DNA from 2 places in the Pseudoalteromonas sp. DSM 26666 genome. Region 1 is predicted to be linked to the other one. Evidence: predicted binding sites of a transcription regulator. Region 1 holds the regulator's gene; the other holds the start of a gene.

Region 1 (6,220 bases):
GGAATAAAACTCAACGTCCTCCCCCATATACTCGTAATGCCACTTCCACTGTGAGCCTGTAATTTTAATGGTGAGATCAGCTTTGCTGGCATCCTCCATGGCAATTAAGGTTTTAGTCGCAGGAATGGCCATAACAATTAATATGACAAAAGGGATCGCAGTCCACAGTATTTCTACTTTGGTGCTTTCATGGAATTGGGCAGGGACAGCCCCTTTAGATTTGCGATGATGAATGAGTGCCCAAAACATAATGGCAAACACGATCACCCCAATCACACAACATATTAAAAAAATAGTCATGTGCAGTTGGTATACATTATTACTTATATCGGTTACGCCTTTACGCATATTATATTGGCTATTAGCAAGCACATTCTGCGAAAAAACAAACAATATAAGCCACAAGGAAGAACTCAGCTTACCCATGTGACGGCTCCTTTGATGCTATTGCTGACGCAAAGCGAAGAGGCATACGGCTTAAACGCCTATTCGTTATTTTTATTTTTTATAAGGGTGCTGGATTTAGTAAATGTGTGTTCTCAAAACGACTAAGCTGTGAGTTATTTTTATTCCAGCTCTTTAATAACTAGTTAAAAAATAAACAATAAGCAAGGTGAGTATGAAAAATAAACAAGGTGTATTTTTTAAAATGCGCAGCTAAAAAAATAGCAACTAGTCAGGCAATTAATCTAAGAGTCAGGTTTAGTAAGGGGTGTATTGAAATTACAGGATAGAAATATAAAAAATTGTTAACTTAAAAAAGCAGAGTAAATTTGTTTATTTATAAAGTATTTAGTGATTTTATTTATGATAGGAGAAGCACTTAACAACATATAGTCATACATTTGATAAGTTAGACATTGTGCTGCTAACAAACCCAGCGCCTAATCACTATTAAGCGCTAAATTATGCTTTAATACTACATCCAGTCAGCGTTACGAATAACACCTACCGCTAAGCCTTCAATATTGAACGACTCATTTTCTAAATCGACCTCAATAGCTGAAAACTCATCATTTTCAGCATGTAAGAGTACTTTTCTGCCCGCTTTTTCTAAACGCTTCACGGTTACATCGTCGTCAACACGGGCAACAATAACTTGTCCATTTTCGGCAACTTGGGTTTTATGCACAGCAAGTAAATCACCATCCATAATACCAATGTCTTTCATACTCATACCGTTAACACGCAATAAAAAATCGGCCGCAGGTTTAAACATTAAAGGGTCAATTTTACAGTGGCTTTCTACATGCTGTTGCGCCAATATTGGCTCACCGGCAGCCACCCTGCCAATTAAAGGTAAGCCTAACTGCTCTGGCTCCTCTTCTTCAACAAGCTGAATGCCCCGACTCGCGCCTGGCTTCATTTTAATCACACCTTTTTTGGCCAGTGCTTTTAAGTGTTCTTCTGCAGCATTCGCACTTTTAAAACCCAGTGTTTGTGCAATTTCGGCACGTGTAGGAGGCATACCAGTGTCTTTAATAAACACTTTAATGAGTTCGAGTATTTGCGCTTGGCGTTTCGTTAATGGTCGCATACAACTGGTTTTCCATACAGTACAATTAACTGTGAGTATATACAGTTATTTAAAAATCGCAAATATAAATTAATGCTTTATATGTCGTTATCATCAAACAATAACCTACTTTAAAAGCAGGGTGATAAATGTAATTATTAGCAACGCATTATCATATTAATAAATTTTAATTCTCAATTACTTATCCAAGGAGCTAGCATGAGTATTTGGCATCAACCGATTACATTAGAGTTTTGTAAGCAATTAGATCAAGGTATTACAGGCCAAGGGACACTCATGAAAACCATGGGAATAGAGATCAGTGAAATTGGTGATGACTACTTAGTGGCAACTATGCCGGCAATTCCAGAGCATCATAACCCTATGGGTATCGTTCATGGTGGTGCAAATGTGGTGCTTGCTGAAACAGTAGCAAGTTATGCCGCTAATTTTGTGGTTGATTTCAATCGATTTTATTGTGTTGGCCAAGAGATCAGTGCAAGTCATTTAAAGGCATCACGCAATGGCACATTAACGGCCACAGCGAGAGCTTATCATATCGGCAAACGCAGCTCGGTTTGGGATATTAAAATAACCAATAGCCGCAATGAGCTTTGCTGCGTATCACGGATGACCGCAGCCGTAGTTGAGCGAAAAGGCTAGTAAATCAATTAACCAAGGTTGAAGTTAAATTACTTTTCGAGAGGGTAAATAGTAATTTCTACGCCTGCACCAATTGCAGATATACGTAACAAGGTATCTGCATGTAAGGCTTGGTTAAAGCATTTTGGCGAAGTGCCAGACTCAAACCCAATATCGAAAGTTCTGCGTGAACAACTCAACCATTGCTTTAATGCATTGCGTGAACACGACTCGATTAACTCACACAAGTGATTAATCGCTTTATCTGGCGTGGTTATTTCACCTGCAACCTCAATGCGAGCAAGTTGACGGTATTCGTCTTTATCATAATGTAAAATAGTTGCGACCTTTTTTAAATCAGCAACTAATACGCTAATATCTTGCTTTGACTCAAGCTCTAGATCTACATTTAAAAATTGAATTTCCGACATTATCTCGTTTTTACCCTCTATTAATTTCATTGCAAACTTTAACGCAGTTTTACCGTTATACCAAATCAACAACGCTGGAATCACTGCATTAACGCATTTTTAGCGTTAGCCTATGAATATTGCCCACTATTTACTCCTAAAAAACGCCCTACACAAAATACGCAAATTAAAATTAAAGCATGCCGGTGGCAGTTTACTTTTTTATTCTAGGCCTTAAACTAGGCGCTCCTGTAGTTCACGTATGTGATGGATATGATTCGGTTTATTTTAGCTTTGTTGGCTTGCTGTGCTTGTTTTTCAGCAATGGGCGAACAATTTACGCGGTTTTCGAGTGCCAAAAAGCACTTAATTAATACCCTTCCCGAAAACGCTAAAAGTATTTATTGTGGTTGCGATATAAAAAAACAAGGCAAAAAGTTAGTACCCGATCCTACCCATTGTGGCTACGTGCCTCGCAACACACTAACCCGCTCAGGCAAAGTAAATCAACGTGCATTGCGAATTGAATGGGAACATATTGTCCCTGCATGGGAATTTGGTCACCAGTTACAATGTTGGCAAGATGGTGGGCGTAAAAACTGCCGCAAAGTTAGCGCTAAGTTTCGCATGATGGAAGCCGATATAAACAATTTAGCCCCTGCAATTGGTGAAATTAACGCCGATCGCTCAAACTACCGCTTTGGCATGTTAGCCCAAAACGCGACGCAATATGGTCGCTGTGAGGTTAAAGTTAATTTTAAACAACGTGTTGTTGAACCGCCTGTTCATGCACGTAAACGCATTGCCGATGCGTACGCTTACATGCAAAAAACGTATGGTTTAAAAATTTCAGCTAAACAACAAAAGCTATTTAATGCTTGGCAACAACAAGCTTATGCTGCTAACACAAATAGTAAAAAGCTGTAAGTTTAAATTAAAAGCGTGTAACACACGCTTTTAATTAACCTATAACGCTTGGTGTGGTCCAAATATTTCGTAGTGAATGTTTGAGCTTTGCACACCTAAATCAAGTAGCTGGTCTTTTACGTAAGCCATAAATGATGCTGGTCCACACAAATAAAATGCCCCTTCGCTAATAGGTAATGATGCCTCAAGCACCGTTAAATCCATTAGCCCAGTGAAATCACACTCCTCGCCACCTTGATTAAACCAAGTAAATGTTTTTAGCTGTGGATGCATTGCCGTTTGCTGCGCTAAATACCCTTTAAATGAAAATTCGCGGCTGTTTTCACACGCGTGCAAATAACTAATCGCTTGATTTTTATCACCACTAAGTAGCGTTTGCAGCATCGCCATCATCGGGGTTTGGCCAACGCCTGCTGAAATAAGTACCACTGGAGTTGCCTCATTTTTTAAAATGAAGTCTCCCGCTGGCGGGTATAACTCTACTCGTGCGCCTTGCTCTAGTGAGTGTAAATAATTAGACACCACGCCAGGCTTTGGTTGGCACTCTTTTTTAACGCTAATACGATAGTTTTTAGCATTGCTCTTTTGCGAAATAGAATACTGGCGGATCTCTTCATATTCTGCGCCCTCAGGCTTAACTTTAATGCCAATGTACTGTCCTGGCTTGTAGGTAATAACTGCTTTACCATCCACAGGTGTCAGCGTAAAACTAGTTACGAATTCAGATTCAACATGTTTATCAGTAATTTCAAACTGGCGCGTGCCTGCCCAGCCACCATGGTTGTTTTTACTGTGCGCATACAATGCCGCTTCTTCGGTAATACAAATATCAGCAAGTACACCGTAGGCCTCGCGCCACGCATATTCAACATCGGCAGTAAACTGCTCAGGAATAAGCTCTTTTAACGTACCGATTAAATGTGCGCCCACAATAGGATAATGCTCAGATAAAATATTTAAGCTGGTATGCTTATGATTAATTCGCGCTAGCGCCTCTTTTAACACGGCTAAATTATCAATATTTTGCGCGTACGCAGCCAACGCATTAAATAATGCAAATTGCTGACGACCCGTTTCTTGATTAGTCATATTAAAAATATGTTTAAGCTCGGGATTATGACTAAACATGCGCTTGTAAAAATGATCGGTTACGACCGTACCTGCCTCTGCAAGCAATGGCACCGTGCTTTTAACTATTTGTATGGTTTTATCGGATAACATGTTTATTTCCTATGTAATAACTAACTGCTTGCATTTAGCATTACACAGAGTGTGCCAACTAATTAAACCTATAATATTCAAAATGTTAAATTAACTCGCTTTACAAGATGGGTCTTTATGACCTACTATAAAACCTGTAAAAATACACTAACAGGTCATTTTGACATGAACCAACAATTCAACCTGACGCAAGTTGCATTAGAACTTGCGCAAAGTACGTTACATGCTCACAGTTTTGAGCAACTTTTAGCCACGGTTGAACGTGTTATTCCCAGCGATGCCAGTGCATTATTAATTTGCCAAGGTGAGCAATTAAAACCCTTAGCCATTAAAGGGCTTATGCCCGATAGCCTAGGACGACGTTTTGATATTGCGGAGCATCCTCGCCTTAAAGCCATCTGCAGTAGTCGTTTGGCTCTGCAATTTGCACATGACTGTCCACTACCTGATCCATACGACGGGCTACTACTGGCTAAAACCGGTGATATTCCAGTGCATGCCTGCTTAGGGTTACCCCTTTATGATAAAAACGCACTACTTGGCATTCTGACCTTTGATAGCCTTAACGCCAATGCGTTTGACGGTATTACCACTGATACACTCAACACCTTACAAACCTTGTGCAGTGCGCACTTTAAAACAGCCCTAGAGCTTGCCCATTACAAACAACATGCGCAGCACTCTAGTGAATTAGTACAAGCGTTAAACCGTGAGGCGCTCAAACGTGATGGTGGTGAAATTATTGGCCAAAGCTCTGCAATACAAACGCTTAAAAATGAGATAAAACTGGTTGCGGCATCAAACTTTAGTGTCCTTATTTTAGGTGATACTGGGGTCGGCAAAGAGTTGGTGGCACGTAATATTCACTTACACTCCGCACGTAAAGATCAGCCATTAATTCATTTAAATTGTGCATCACTGCCTGAAAACCTCGCAGAAAGTGAATTTTTTGGCCATGCAAAAGGCGCTTTTACCGGCGCCCAAAATGCCCGCCAAGGTAAATTTCAGTTAGCCGATGGCGGCACCTTATTTTTAGATGAAATCGGCGAGCTGCCTCTGGCTATGCAAAGTAAATTATTACGCGTACTGCAAAGTGGCGAAGTACAAACCGTTGGCGAAGATGAACTTAAATATGTCGATGTTAGAGTGATTGCAGCAACCAATCGCGACCTAAAACACGAAGTAACACAAGGACGGTTTCGCGCCGATTTGTACCATCGATTAAGTGTTTATCCACTCACAGTCGCTCCATTGAAAGCCCGTGATGAAGATGTTATTTTATTAGCCGGTTATTTTGCAGAAAAAACAGCCCGCAAGCTCGCTATTAAACAGCTAAAACTCAGTATTGAAACGCAACTGCTGCTTAAAAAATATGACTGGCCAGGCAATGTGAGGGAGCTTGAGCATGTGATTAATCGGGCTGCATTAAAGGCTAAACAACATCAGTGGCAGCAACCAATTATTACTATTGAACCTGCGCATTGTGAGCTAAATTTAAGCGCTG
Region 2 (6,220 bases), on a different contig from region 1:
GTACATTGCTCATAACACCAATTTTTATCGCCTGTAAGCAGCAGTAACTGGCGATGTTTCGCATACGCAAGTTGTTGCTGTGCACGCTCTACAACGTGGTTAAACGGCTTGTAATCTTGCATAAGCTGTTACTAACCACTTACTGCCTAAGTCGTCAAAGTTAACTTGTACGCGAGATTGTGCGCCACTGCCTTCGTAGTTGAGTACGGTGCCAATGCCAAACTTTGCATGCAGCACGCGTTGACCTAAGTTAAATCCGCTTTCTTCAAATGCAGCATGGCTAACCGATGCGCTAAAGCGACCGGCTGCAGGCGGACGAGATACTTGTGTTTTAATTCGAATTTCTTCTACGCAGTCTTCGGGTATTTCACGTAAAAAGCGCGATGGGCTGTGATATTTCTCTTGGCCATATAAACGGCGGCTTTCGGCATGGCTTATATAGAGCTTATCCATAGCGCGGGTCATACCCACGTAACAAAGACGGCGCTCTTCTTCTAAACGGCCGGTTTCTTCATTACTTTGTTGTGATGGGAACATGCCCTCTTCAACACCGACCATAAACACTAAAGGAAACTCCAAACCTTTAGCTGAGTGAAGCGTCATCATTTGTACCGCATCTTCATGCTCATCGGCTTGGCCTTCGCCCGACTCAAGTGAGGTATAGGCTAAAAAGCCTTGTAGTGGCGAGCTAAACTCTTCCTCTTCAGGGAGTTCATACTGATCGCAGGCACTAATTAATTCTTCTAAGTTCTCTACTCGAGCGCGGCCTTTTTCGCCTTTTTCAGCCTGATACATAGCCATTAACCCTGAGGTTTGAATCGCGTATTTAGCTTGCTCATGCAGCGTTAAGTCACTAATTTTATCTTCAATATGCTCAATAAGTTCGACAAACTTGGCAACTGCTCCTGATGCACGACCCGATAAATGCTGTTGTTCTACAATGGCTTTAGCAGCATACCAAAGCGGCAAAGACTCAGCGCGAGCGCAGTCACGAATATGGCTTAGTGTTTTGTCGCCAATGCCTCGGGCTGGGGTATTAATTACACGCTCAAATGCGGCATCATCTTGGCGGTTACCCACTAAGCGTAAGTATGAGAGGGCATCTTTAATTTCTTGACGTTCGAAGAATCGCATACCACCATAAATTCGGTATTTTAAACCTTCTTGTAGCATTGCTTCTTCAAGTACCCGCGATTGCGCATTACTACGATACAAAATAGCCGCATCTTGTAGTGCGTTCCCCGCATTTAGCCAGCTGCGTAATTTGCTACTCACAAAGCGCGCTTCATCTAGCTCGTTAAAGGCGGCATAAATAGAAATAGGTTCGCCGTCGTTACCGTCAGTCCACAAGCTTTTACCCATACGCTCGGAGTTATTCTGTATAAGTGCATTAGACGCTTTAAGAATAGTGGCAGTCGAGCGATAGTTTTGCTCAAGGCGAATTGTCTCTGCGTCAAAGTCTGTTAAAAAGCGTTTGATATTTTCAATTTTAGCGCCACGCCAACCGTAAATACTTTGGTCATCATCGCCTACAATCATTATGCTACTAGTGTCGCCCGCAAGTAGTTTTAACCATGCATACTGAATGGTATTAGTATCTTGAAACTCGTCTACAAGCATGTGCGCGAAGCGCTGCTGATAATGACGAAGCAGGGTTGGGTTGTTTTTAAGAACCTCATAGCTGCGTAGTAATATTTCAGCAAAATCAACGAGGCCCGCTCTATCACAAGCTTCTTGATAGGCTGCGTAAACGCGCAACATCATTTGCTCGTTAATATCGTATGCCTGAATATCTTTAGGGCGCAGAGCTTCGTCTTTTTTAGCGCTTATATACCAACCAAACTGCTTTGCCGGCCATTTTTTATCATCAATATTCATCGATTTTAATAAGCGCTTGATCATACGAAGCTGATCGTCAGAGTCTAAAATTTGAAAGGCTTCTGGTAAGTTTGCTTCACGGTGATGTGCACGCAAAATTCGGTGCGATAAACCATGGAAAGTACCAATCCACATGCCGCCTACAGGGGCTTTTAATGTTTCTTCAACCCGTGAGCGCATTTCTTTAGCGGCTTTATTAGTAAAGGTTACCGCAAAAATACTATAGGCAGAGGCTTGCTCTACTTGCATTAACCAGGCAATACGATGAACCAATACTCGAGTTTTACCTGAACCTGCTCCTGCTAATACCAGCATGTTTTGTAATGGCGCTGCAACGGCATCGCGTTGTTTATCATTTAAGCCATCGAGTAATTCTGAAACGTCCATCGTTACGCCTTTTTAATCAATAATGAGAGCAGTATAACAGGTGTTTTTGTTAGGCTAAATAAAATACTGTTTTTATAAACAGCTATTTATAAAATACGTATTTAAGTTGTTGAATAGTTAACAGTATAAACTGAGCAAGTAACTAAAATAGCTATTTAAAATTGCTAATTTGACTTATTTTTGGCAAAAAATACTAAACTGATAAATTCGTAATAATTTAACTGTATGATTTGTAAGCCTTAATAAATTGGCATAAAGTGTGTAAGTATAAATAATAAGTATAAATACAAAATTAACTAAACTACAGAGGTTAGTATGTCTCAACAAGGTTCTGGCGGTAACGTAATCGCAGCATTATGTAATATTTTTTTCCCCGGTTTAGGGCAGTTGGTGCAGGGCCGCATTTTAGCGGCGCTGGTGTTTGCCATTTTGGTTTTTGGCGGTTATGCGCTATGGTTTTTAGTTGTGCCAGCCGTAATCGGTGCCGTGTTCCATTTATGGGCAATTATTGATGCTGCACGCTATCGCTCAGGTGGTTAGCTAAATTGATGATGCTAAATAGCGCCTTGCGGCGCTATTTTTGTATCTGGCTTTCATTATTCATAGCTGATTAGGTTATAATCTGTTGTATTAGCAGTACTGGAATAAAGTTATGGAATACCAATTCATTCGCGATCCTATTAGTGGGTTAAGAATTAAAATTAGCAGCGAGCACGCGATTATAGGCCGTTGGTTAAATGAAGAAATAGGCAAAGATAAAGTGGCGATGGTGCAGGCACTTATTAGCTCGGTGAGTTCAAGCTTTGAGCCGGTAACACTTAAAGGCCAAGAAATTGATCTGATCCTTTCTAAAGATGAAGCATTATTCGAAGCACATGCGCTGCATCAAGATAACGAAGATATATTAGCCTACCAAGATGATGAACTCATGCTTGAAGAGAATGATTTAAGCAGTGGTTGTGGTTTTGAAGACTTTGTTGACCTGATCAACTCATGGCATGAGTTTTCGGCTGGTCGTTAAGTTATATTATCTGTATTATTACCCTAATTATAAATCCAACAGTGGAACCAATATGTCTGCGAATTTAAACAAACTAGTTGTTATGCTAGAAATGCAAAATGCCATGAATACCAAAGTACATGAGCAATGGTTTAGTCAAGGCTTTGAGTGGTATAGAGCTATTTGGGTTGAATGTGCAGAAATGCTGGATCATTACGGTTGGAAATGGTGGAAAAAACAAACGCCAGATACTGAACAAGTAATTTTAGAGCTGGTTGATATTTTTCATTTTGGTTTATCGCTACGTATCGACGGTAAGACCAGCTACGAGCAAATCGCTACGCAGCTACAAACTCAAATGAGCGCCCCACAGCAAGGCGATGATTTTAAACAAACGCTTGAATTATTAGCGGCCAGTGCGGTTGCCAATAAAACCTTTAACGCGGCTGCTTTTGCCGGTTGTATGGCACAAATCGGTATGGATATTGATGATTTATATCGTGGCTATGTGGGTAAAAATACGCTGAACTTCTTCCGTCAGGATCATGGTTACAAAGAGGGTAGCTACATTAAAGTGTGGCATGGCAAAGAAGATAACGAACACTTAGTTGAAGTAGTTAAAAGCCTTGATACTGAGCATGTAGATTTTGCAAAACAGGTATATCAAGGCTTAGTAGCGCGTTACCCTCAGGGCGAATAAGCCAGGGTCTGTTGACCTTTGCGGATTACAATTTGTTCAAACTAGGGGCGGTTTAATCGCGACGCGAGGTTTGTAACCTAGTGGGCTAAGTAAAAACCGAGCAACAAAGAGTAAATCGCCCCTAGGCAGAACCCGAAGGGCAGCGCTTGTTTGGCATTGATGCTGCGTTATCGCCTATTTATGGGGAATAACCACACCACATAGGCTCTGCCTTGGCTAAATACCAAACAGACTGCTGCAAATTTAACCTTGAAAGATCAACAGACCCTAAATAAGCTTACGATAATCGGTGACGCTTAAGTAATCGGTTATTTCGTTATGTGGTTGCTGGCTATTAGGGTTAGCAACCGCAAGTAAATGCTCAATGCCGTATTCTCGTGCGGCATTTAATACCGGTAAGCTGTCATCTACAAATAATGTGCGGCGTTTATCAAACCCTAAATCCCCTTGAACCTTATGCCACAAACTTTGTTGCTCTTTACTTACCCCATACTCATGCGTTGACACCACTCCGTCTAAATAATTATCAATAGCGGTATGTTCAAATTTAAGCATTACGCATTCTGGATGAGCATTGGTAAGTAAAATGAGCTCTTTACCTGCACGTCGAAGTTCAGTTAAAAAATGCGGAACGTCTTCACGAATTTTGATTAAGTGAGCAGACTGGCGCTTTAGTTCGAGAATAGGTAAGTTTAGCTGTGCTTCCCAATAGTCAGAGCAGTACCACTGAATTTTGCCACTCACAGCCTGATAGCGTTTTAAGATATCTGCGCGGGCTTCCTCAAAACTGATATTTTGAGCCAGAGCATGTTGTTGTGGAACAACATTGAGCCAAAAGTCAGTGTCGTAATGTAAATCAAGTAAAGTCCCGTCCATGTCGAGTAATACAGTATCGATTTTTGACCAATTGAGCATGATATATCCTTGTGGAAATTGAGGCGTTAAATGACTACGTTGCGATGAAATGCTTGCAAGCGAAATATAATGGGCTCTGTTAATTGAACTTTAAAAACATATACCCAATGATGAAATATTAAGGGCGAATTCAATAACGCCAGATAAATATTTAACCTTAACTACGGGTAAGATATTTTATGATTAATTCTGCATTTAAATTGCTTTTAATTCAAACTGAAACTCGCATCTTATACTCATTTGGGTATATGATTAGTATAACTGCAATGATAGCAAATTGATGCCCATGACACAGAAAAAGCACCCAACACCACCACAAATTCTCAGTAATAATGTTGTCGCTAAAAGTCGCTTATTTACTGTGGAGTCTTTAGAACTAAAATTTTCAAATGACGAAGAGCGTCAGTATGAACGAATTCGCGGCGGTGGCCGTGGAGCCGTTATGATTGTACCCATCACAGCTGAAAACGAACTACTACTCGTTCGAGAGTATTGCGCCGGCACCAATGACTATCAGTTAGGTTTCCCTAAAGGATTAATTGACCCCGGTGAAACACCTGAGCAAGCGGCAAACCGAGAGCTCAAAGAAGAAATTGGCTTTGGTGCAGAATACTTTGAAGCACTTAAAACGGTCACTATGGCGCCTAGTTATTTCAATGCCACTATGCATATTCTCTTTGCTAAAGATTTATACCCTGAAACCCTATTAGGTGATGAGCCAGAGCCATTAGTGCTTGTTAAATGGCCACTTGCGCAGTGGCAGTCGCTATTAGAACAACCTGACTTTACTGAAGCACGTAGTGTTGCCGCTCTGCTATTATTAGATAAGTACTTAGCCTCAGGAGCGACTAATGGATAAATTACTTGAACCATGCATAACACTTGCCCAAAGTGCAGGTGATGCAATTATGGCTATTTATAAAAAAGATGATATTGGCCAACAAGAAAAATCAGACAATACGCCAGTTACTAAAGCAGATTTAGCCGCAAACGATGTACTTGTTGCTGGCTTAAAAGCGCTAGCTCCCGATATTCCTATTATGTCAGAAGAGACGCCGATCCCAGCATTGGAAGACAGGCAGCACTGGCAACGCTATTGGCTGCTTGATCCGATGGATGGCACCGGTGAATTTATATTAGAAAGCGGCGACTTTGCCGTTAATATTGCGCTGATAGAAAATAATCATCCTGTATTGGGAGTGATTCATTGGCCAGCAAAGGGCGTGACCTATTTTGCTACCGCTAATAATGGGGCGTTTAAGCGTAAAGGCGAGCATGATAAACAAATATTTGTAGCGCCTCCCGAAAGTTTAACTTTGGCTGTAAGTCGCCGCCAAAAA

Evidence for each region. The regulator LexA, encoded in region 1, represses DNA repair genes until DNA is damaged. The targets are predictions, from matches to a motif close to TACTGTATNNNNATACAGTA.
Region 2: the regulator LexA is predicted to act here: its motif matches at 2,330-2,349, upstream of uvrD (DNA helicase II).

What each region holds. Positions count from the first base shown of each region.
Region 1 is NZ_FPAR01000011.1:25,214-31,433, reverse strand. It holds gene coxB (cytochrome c oxidase subunit II) at 1-426, opposite strand, end outside; gene lexA (transcriptional repressor LexA) at 920-1,537, opposite strand; gene BM380_RS15965 (PaaI family thioesterase) at 1,736-2,179, shown strand; gene BM380_RS15960 (hypothetical protein) at 2,209-2,589, opposite strand; gene BM380_RS15955 (endonuclease) at 2,842-3,495, shown strand; gene hmpA (NO-inducible flavohemoprotein) at 3,535-4,716, opposite strand; gene norR (nitric oxide reductase transcriptional regulator NorR) at 4,882-6,220, shown strand, end outside.
Region 2 is NZ_FPAR01000009.1:4,578-10,797, forward strand. It holds gene BM380_RS14770 (GNAT family N-acetyltransferase) at 1-122, opposite strand, end outside; gene uvrD (DNA helicase II) at 100-2,265, opposite strand; gene BM380_RS14780 (hypothetical protein) at 2,581-2,805, shown strand; gene BM380_RS14785 (YacL family protein) at 2,918-3,286, shown strand; gene BM380_RS14790 (dUTP diphosphatase) at 3,339-3,965, shown strand; gene yrfG (GMP/IMP nucleotidase) at 4,233-4,880, opposite strand; gene nudE (ADP compounds hydrolase NudE) at 5,167-5,739, shown strand; gene cysQ (3'(2'),5'-bisphosphate nucleotidase CysQ) at 5,732-6,220, shown strand, end outside.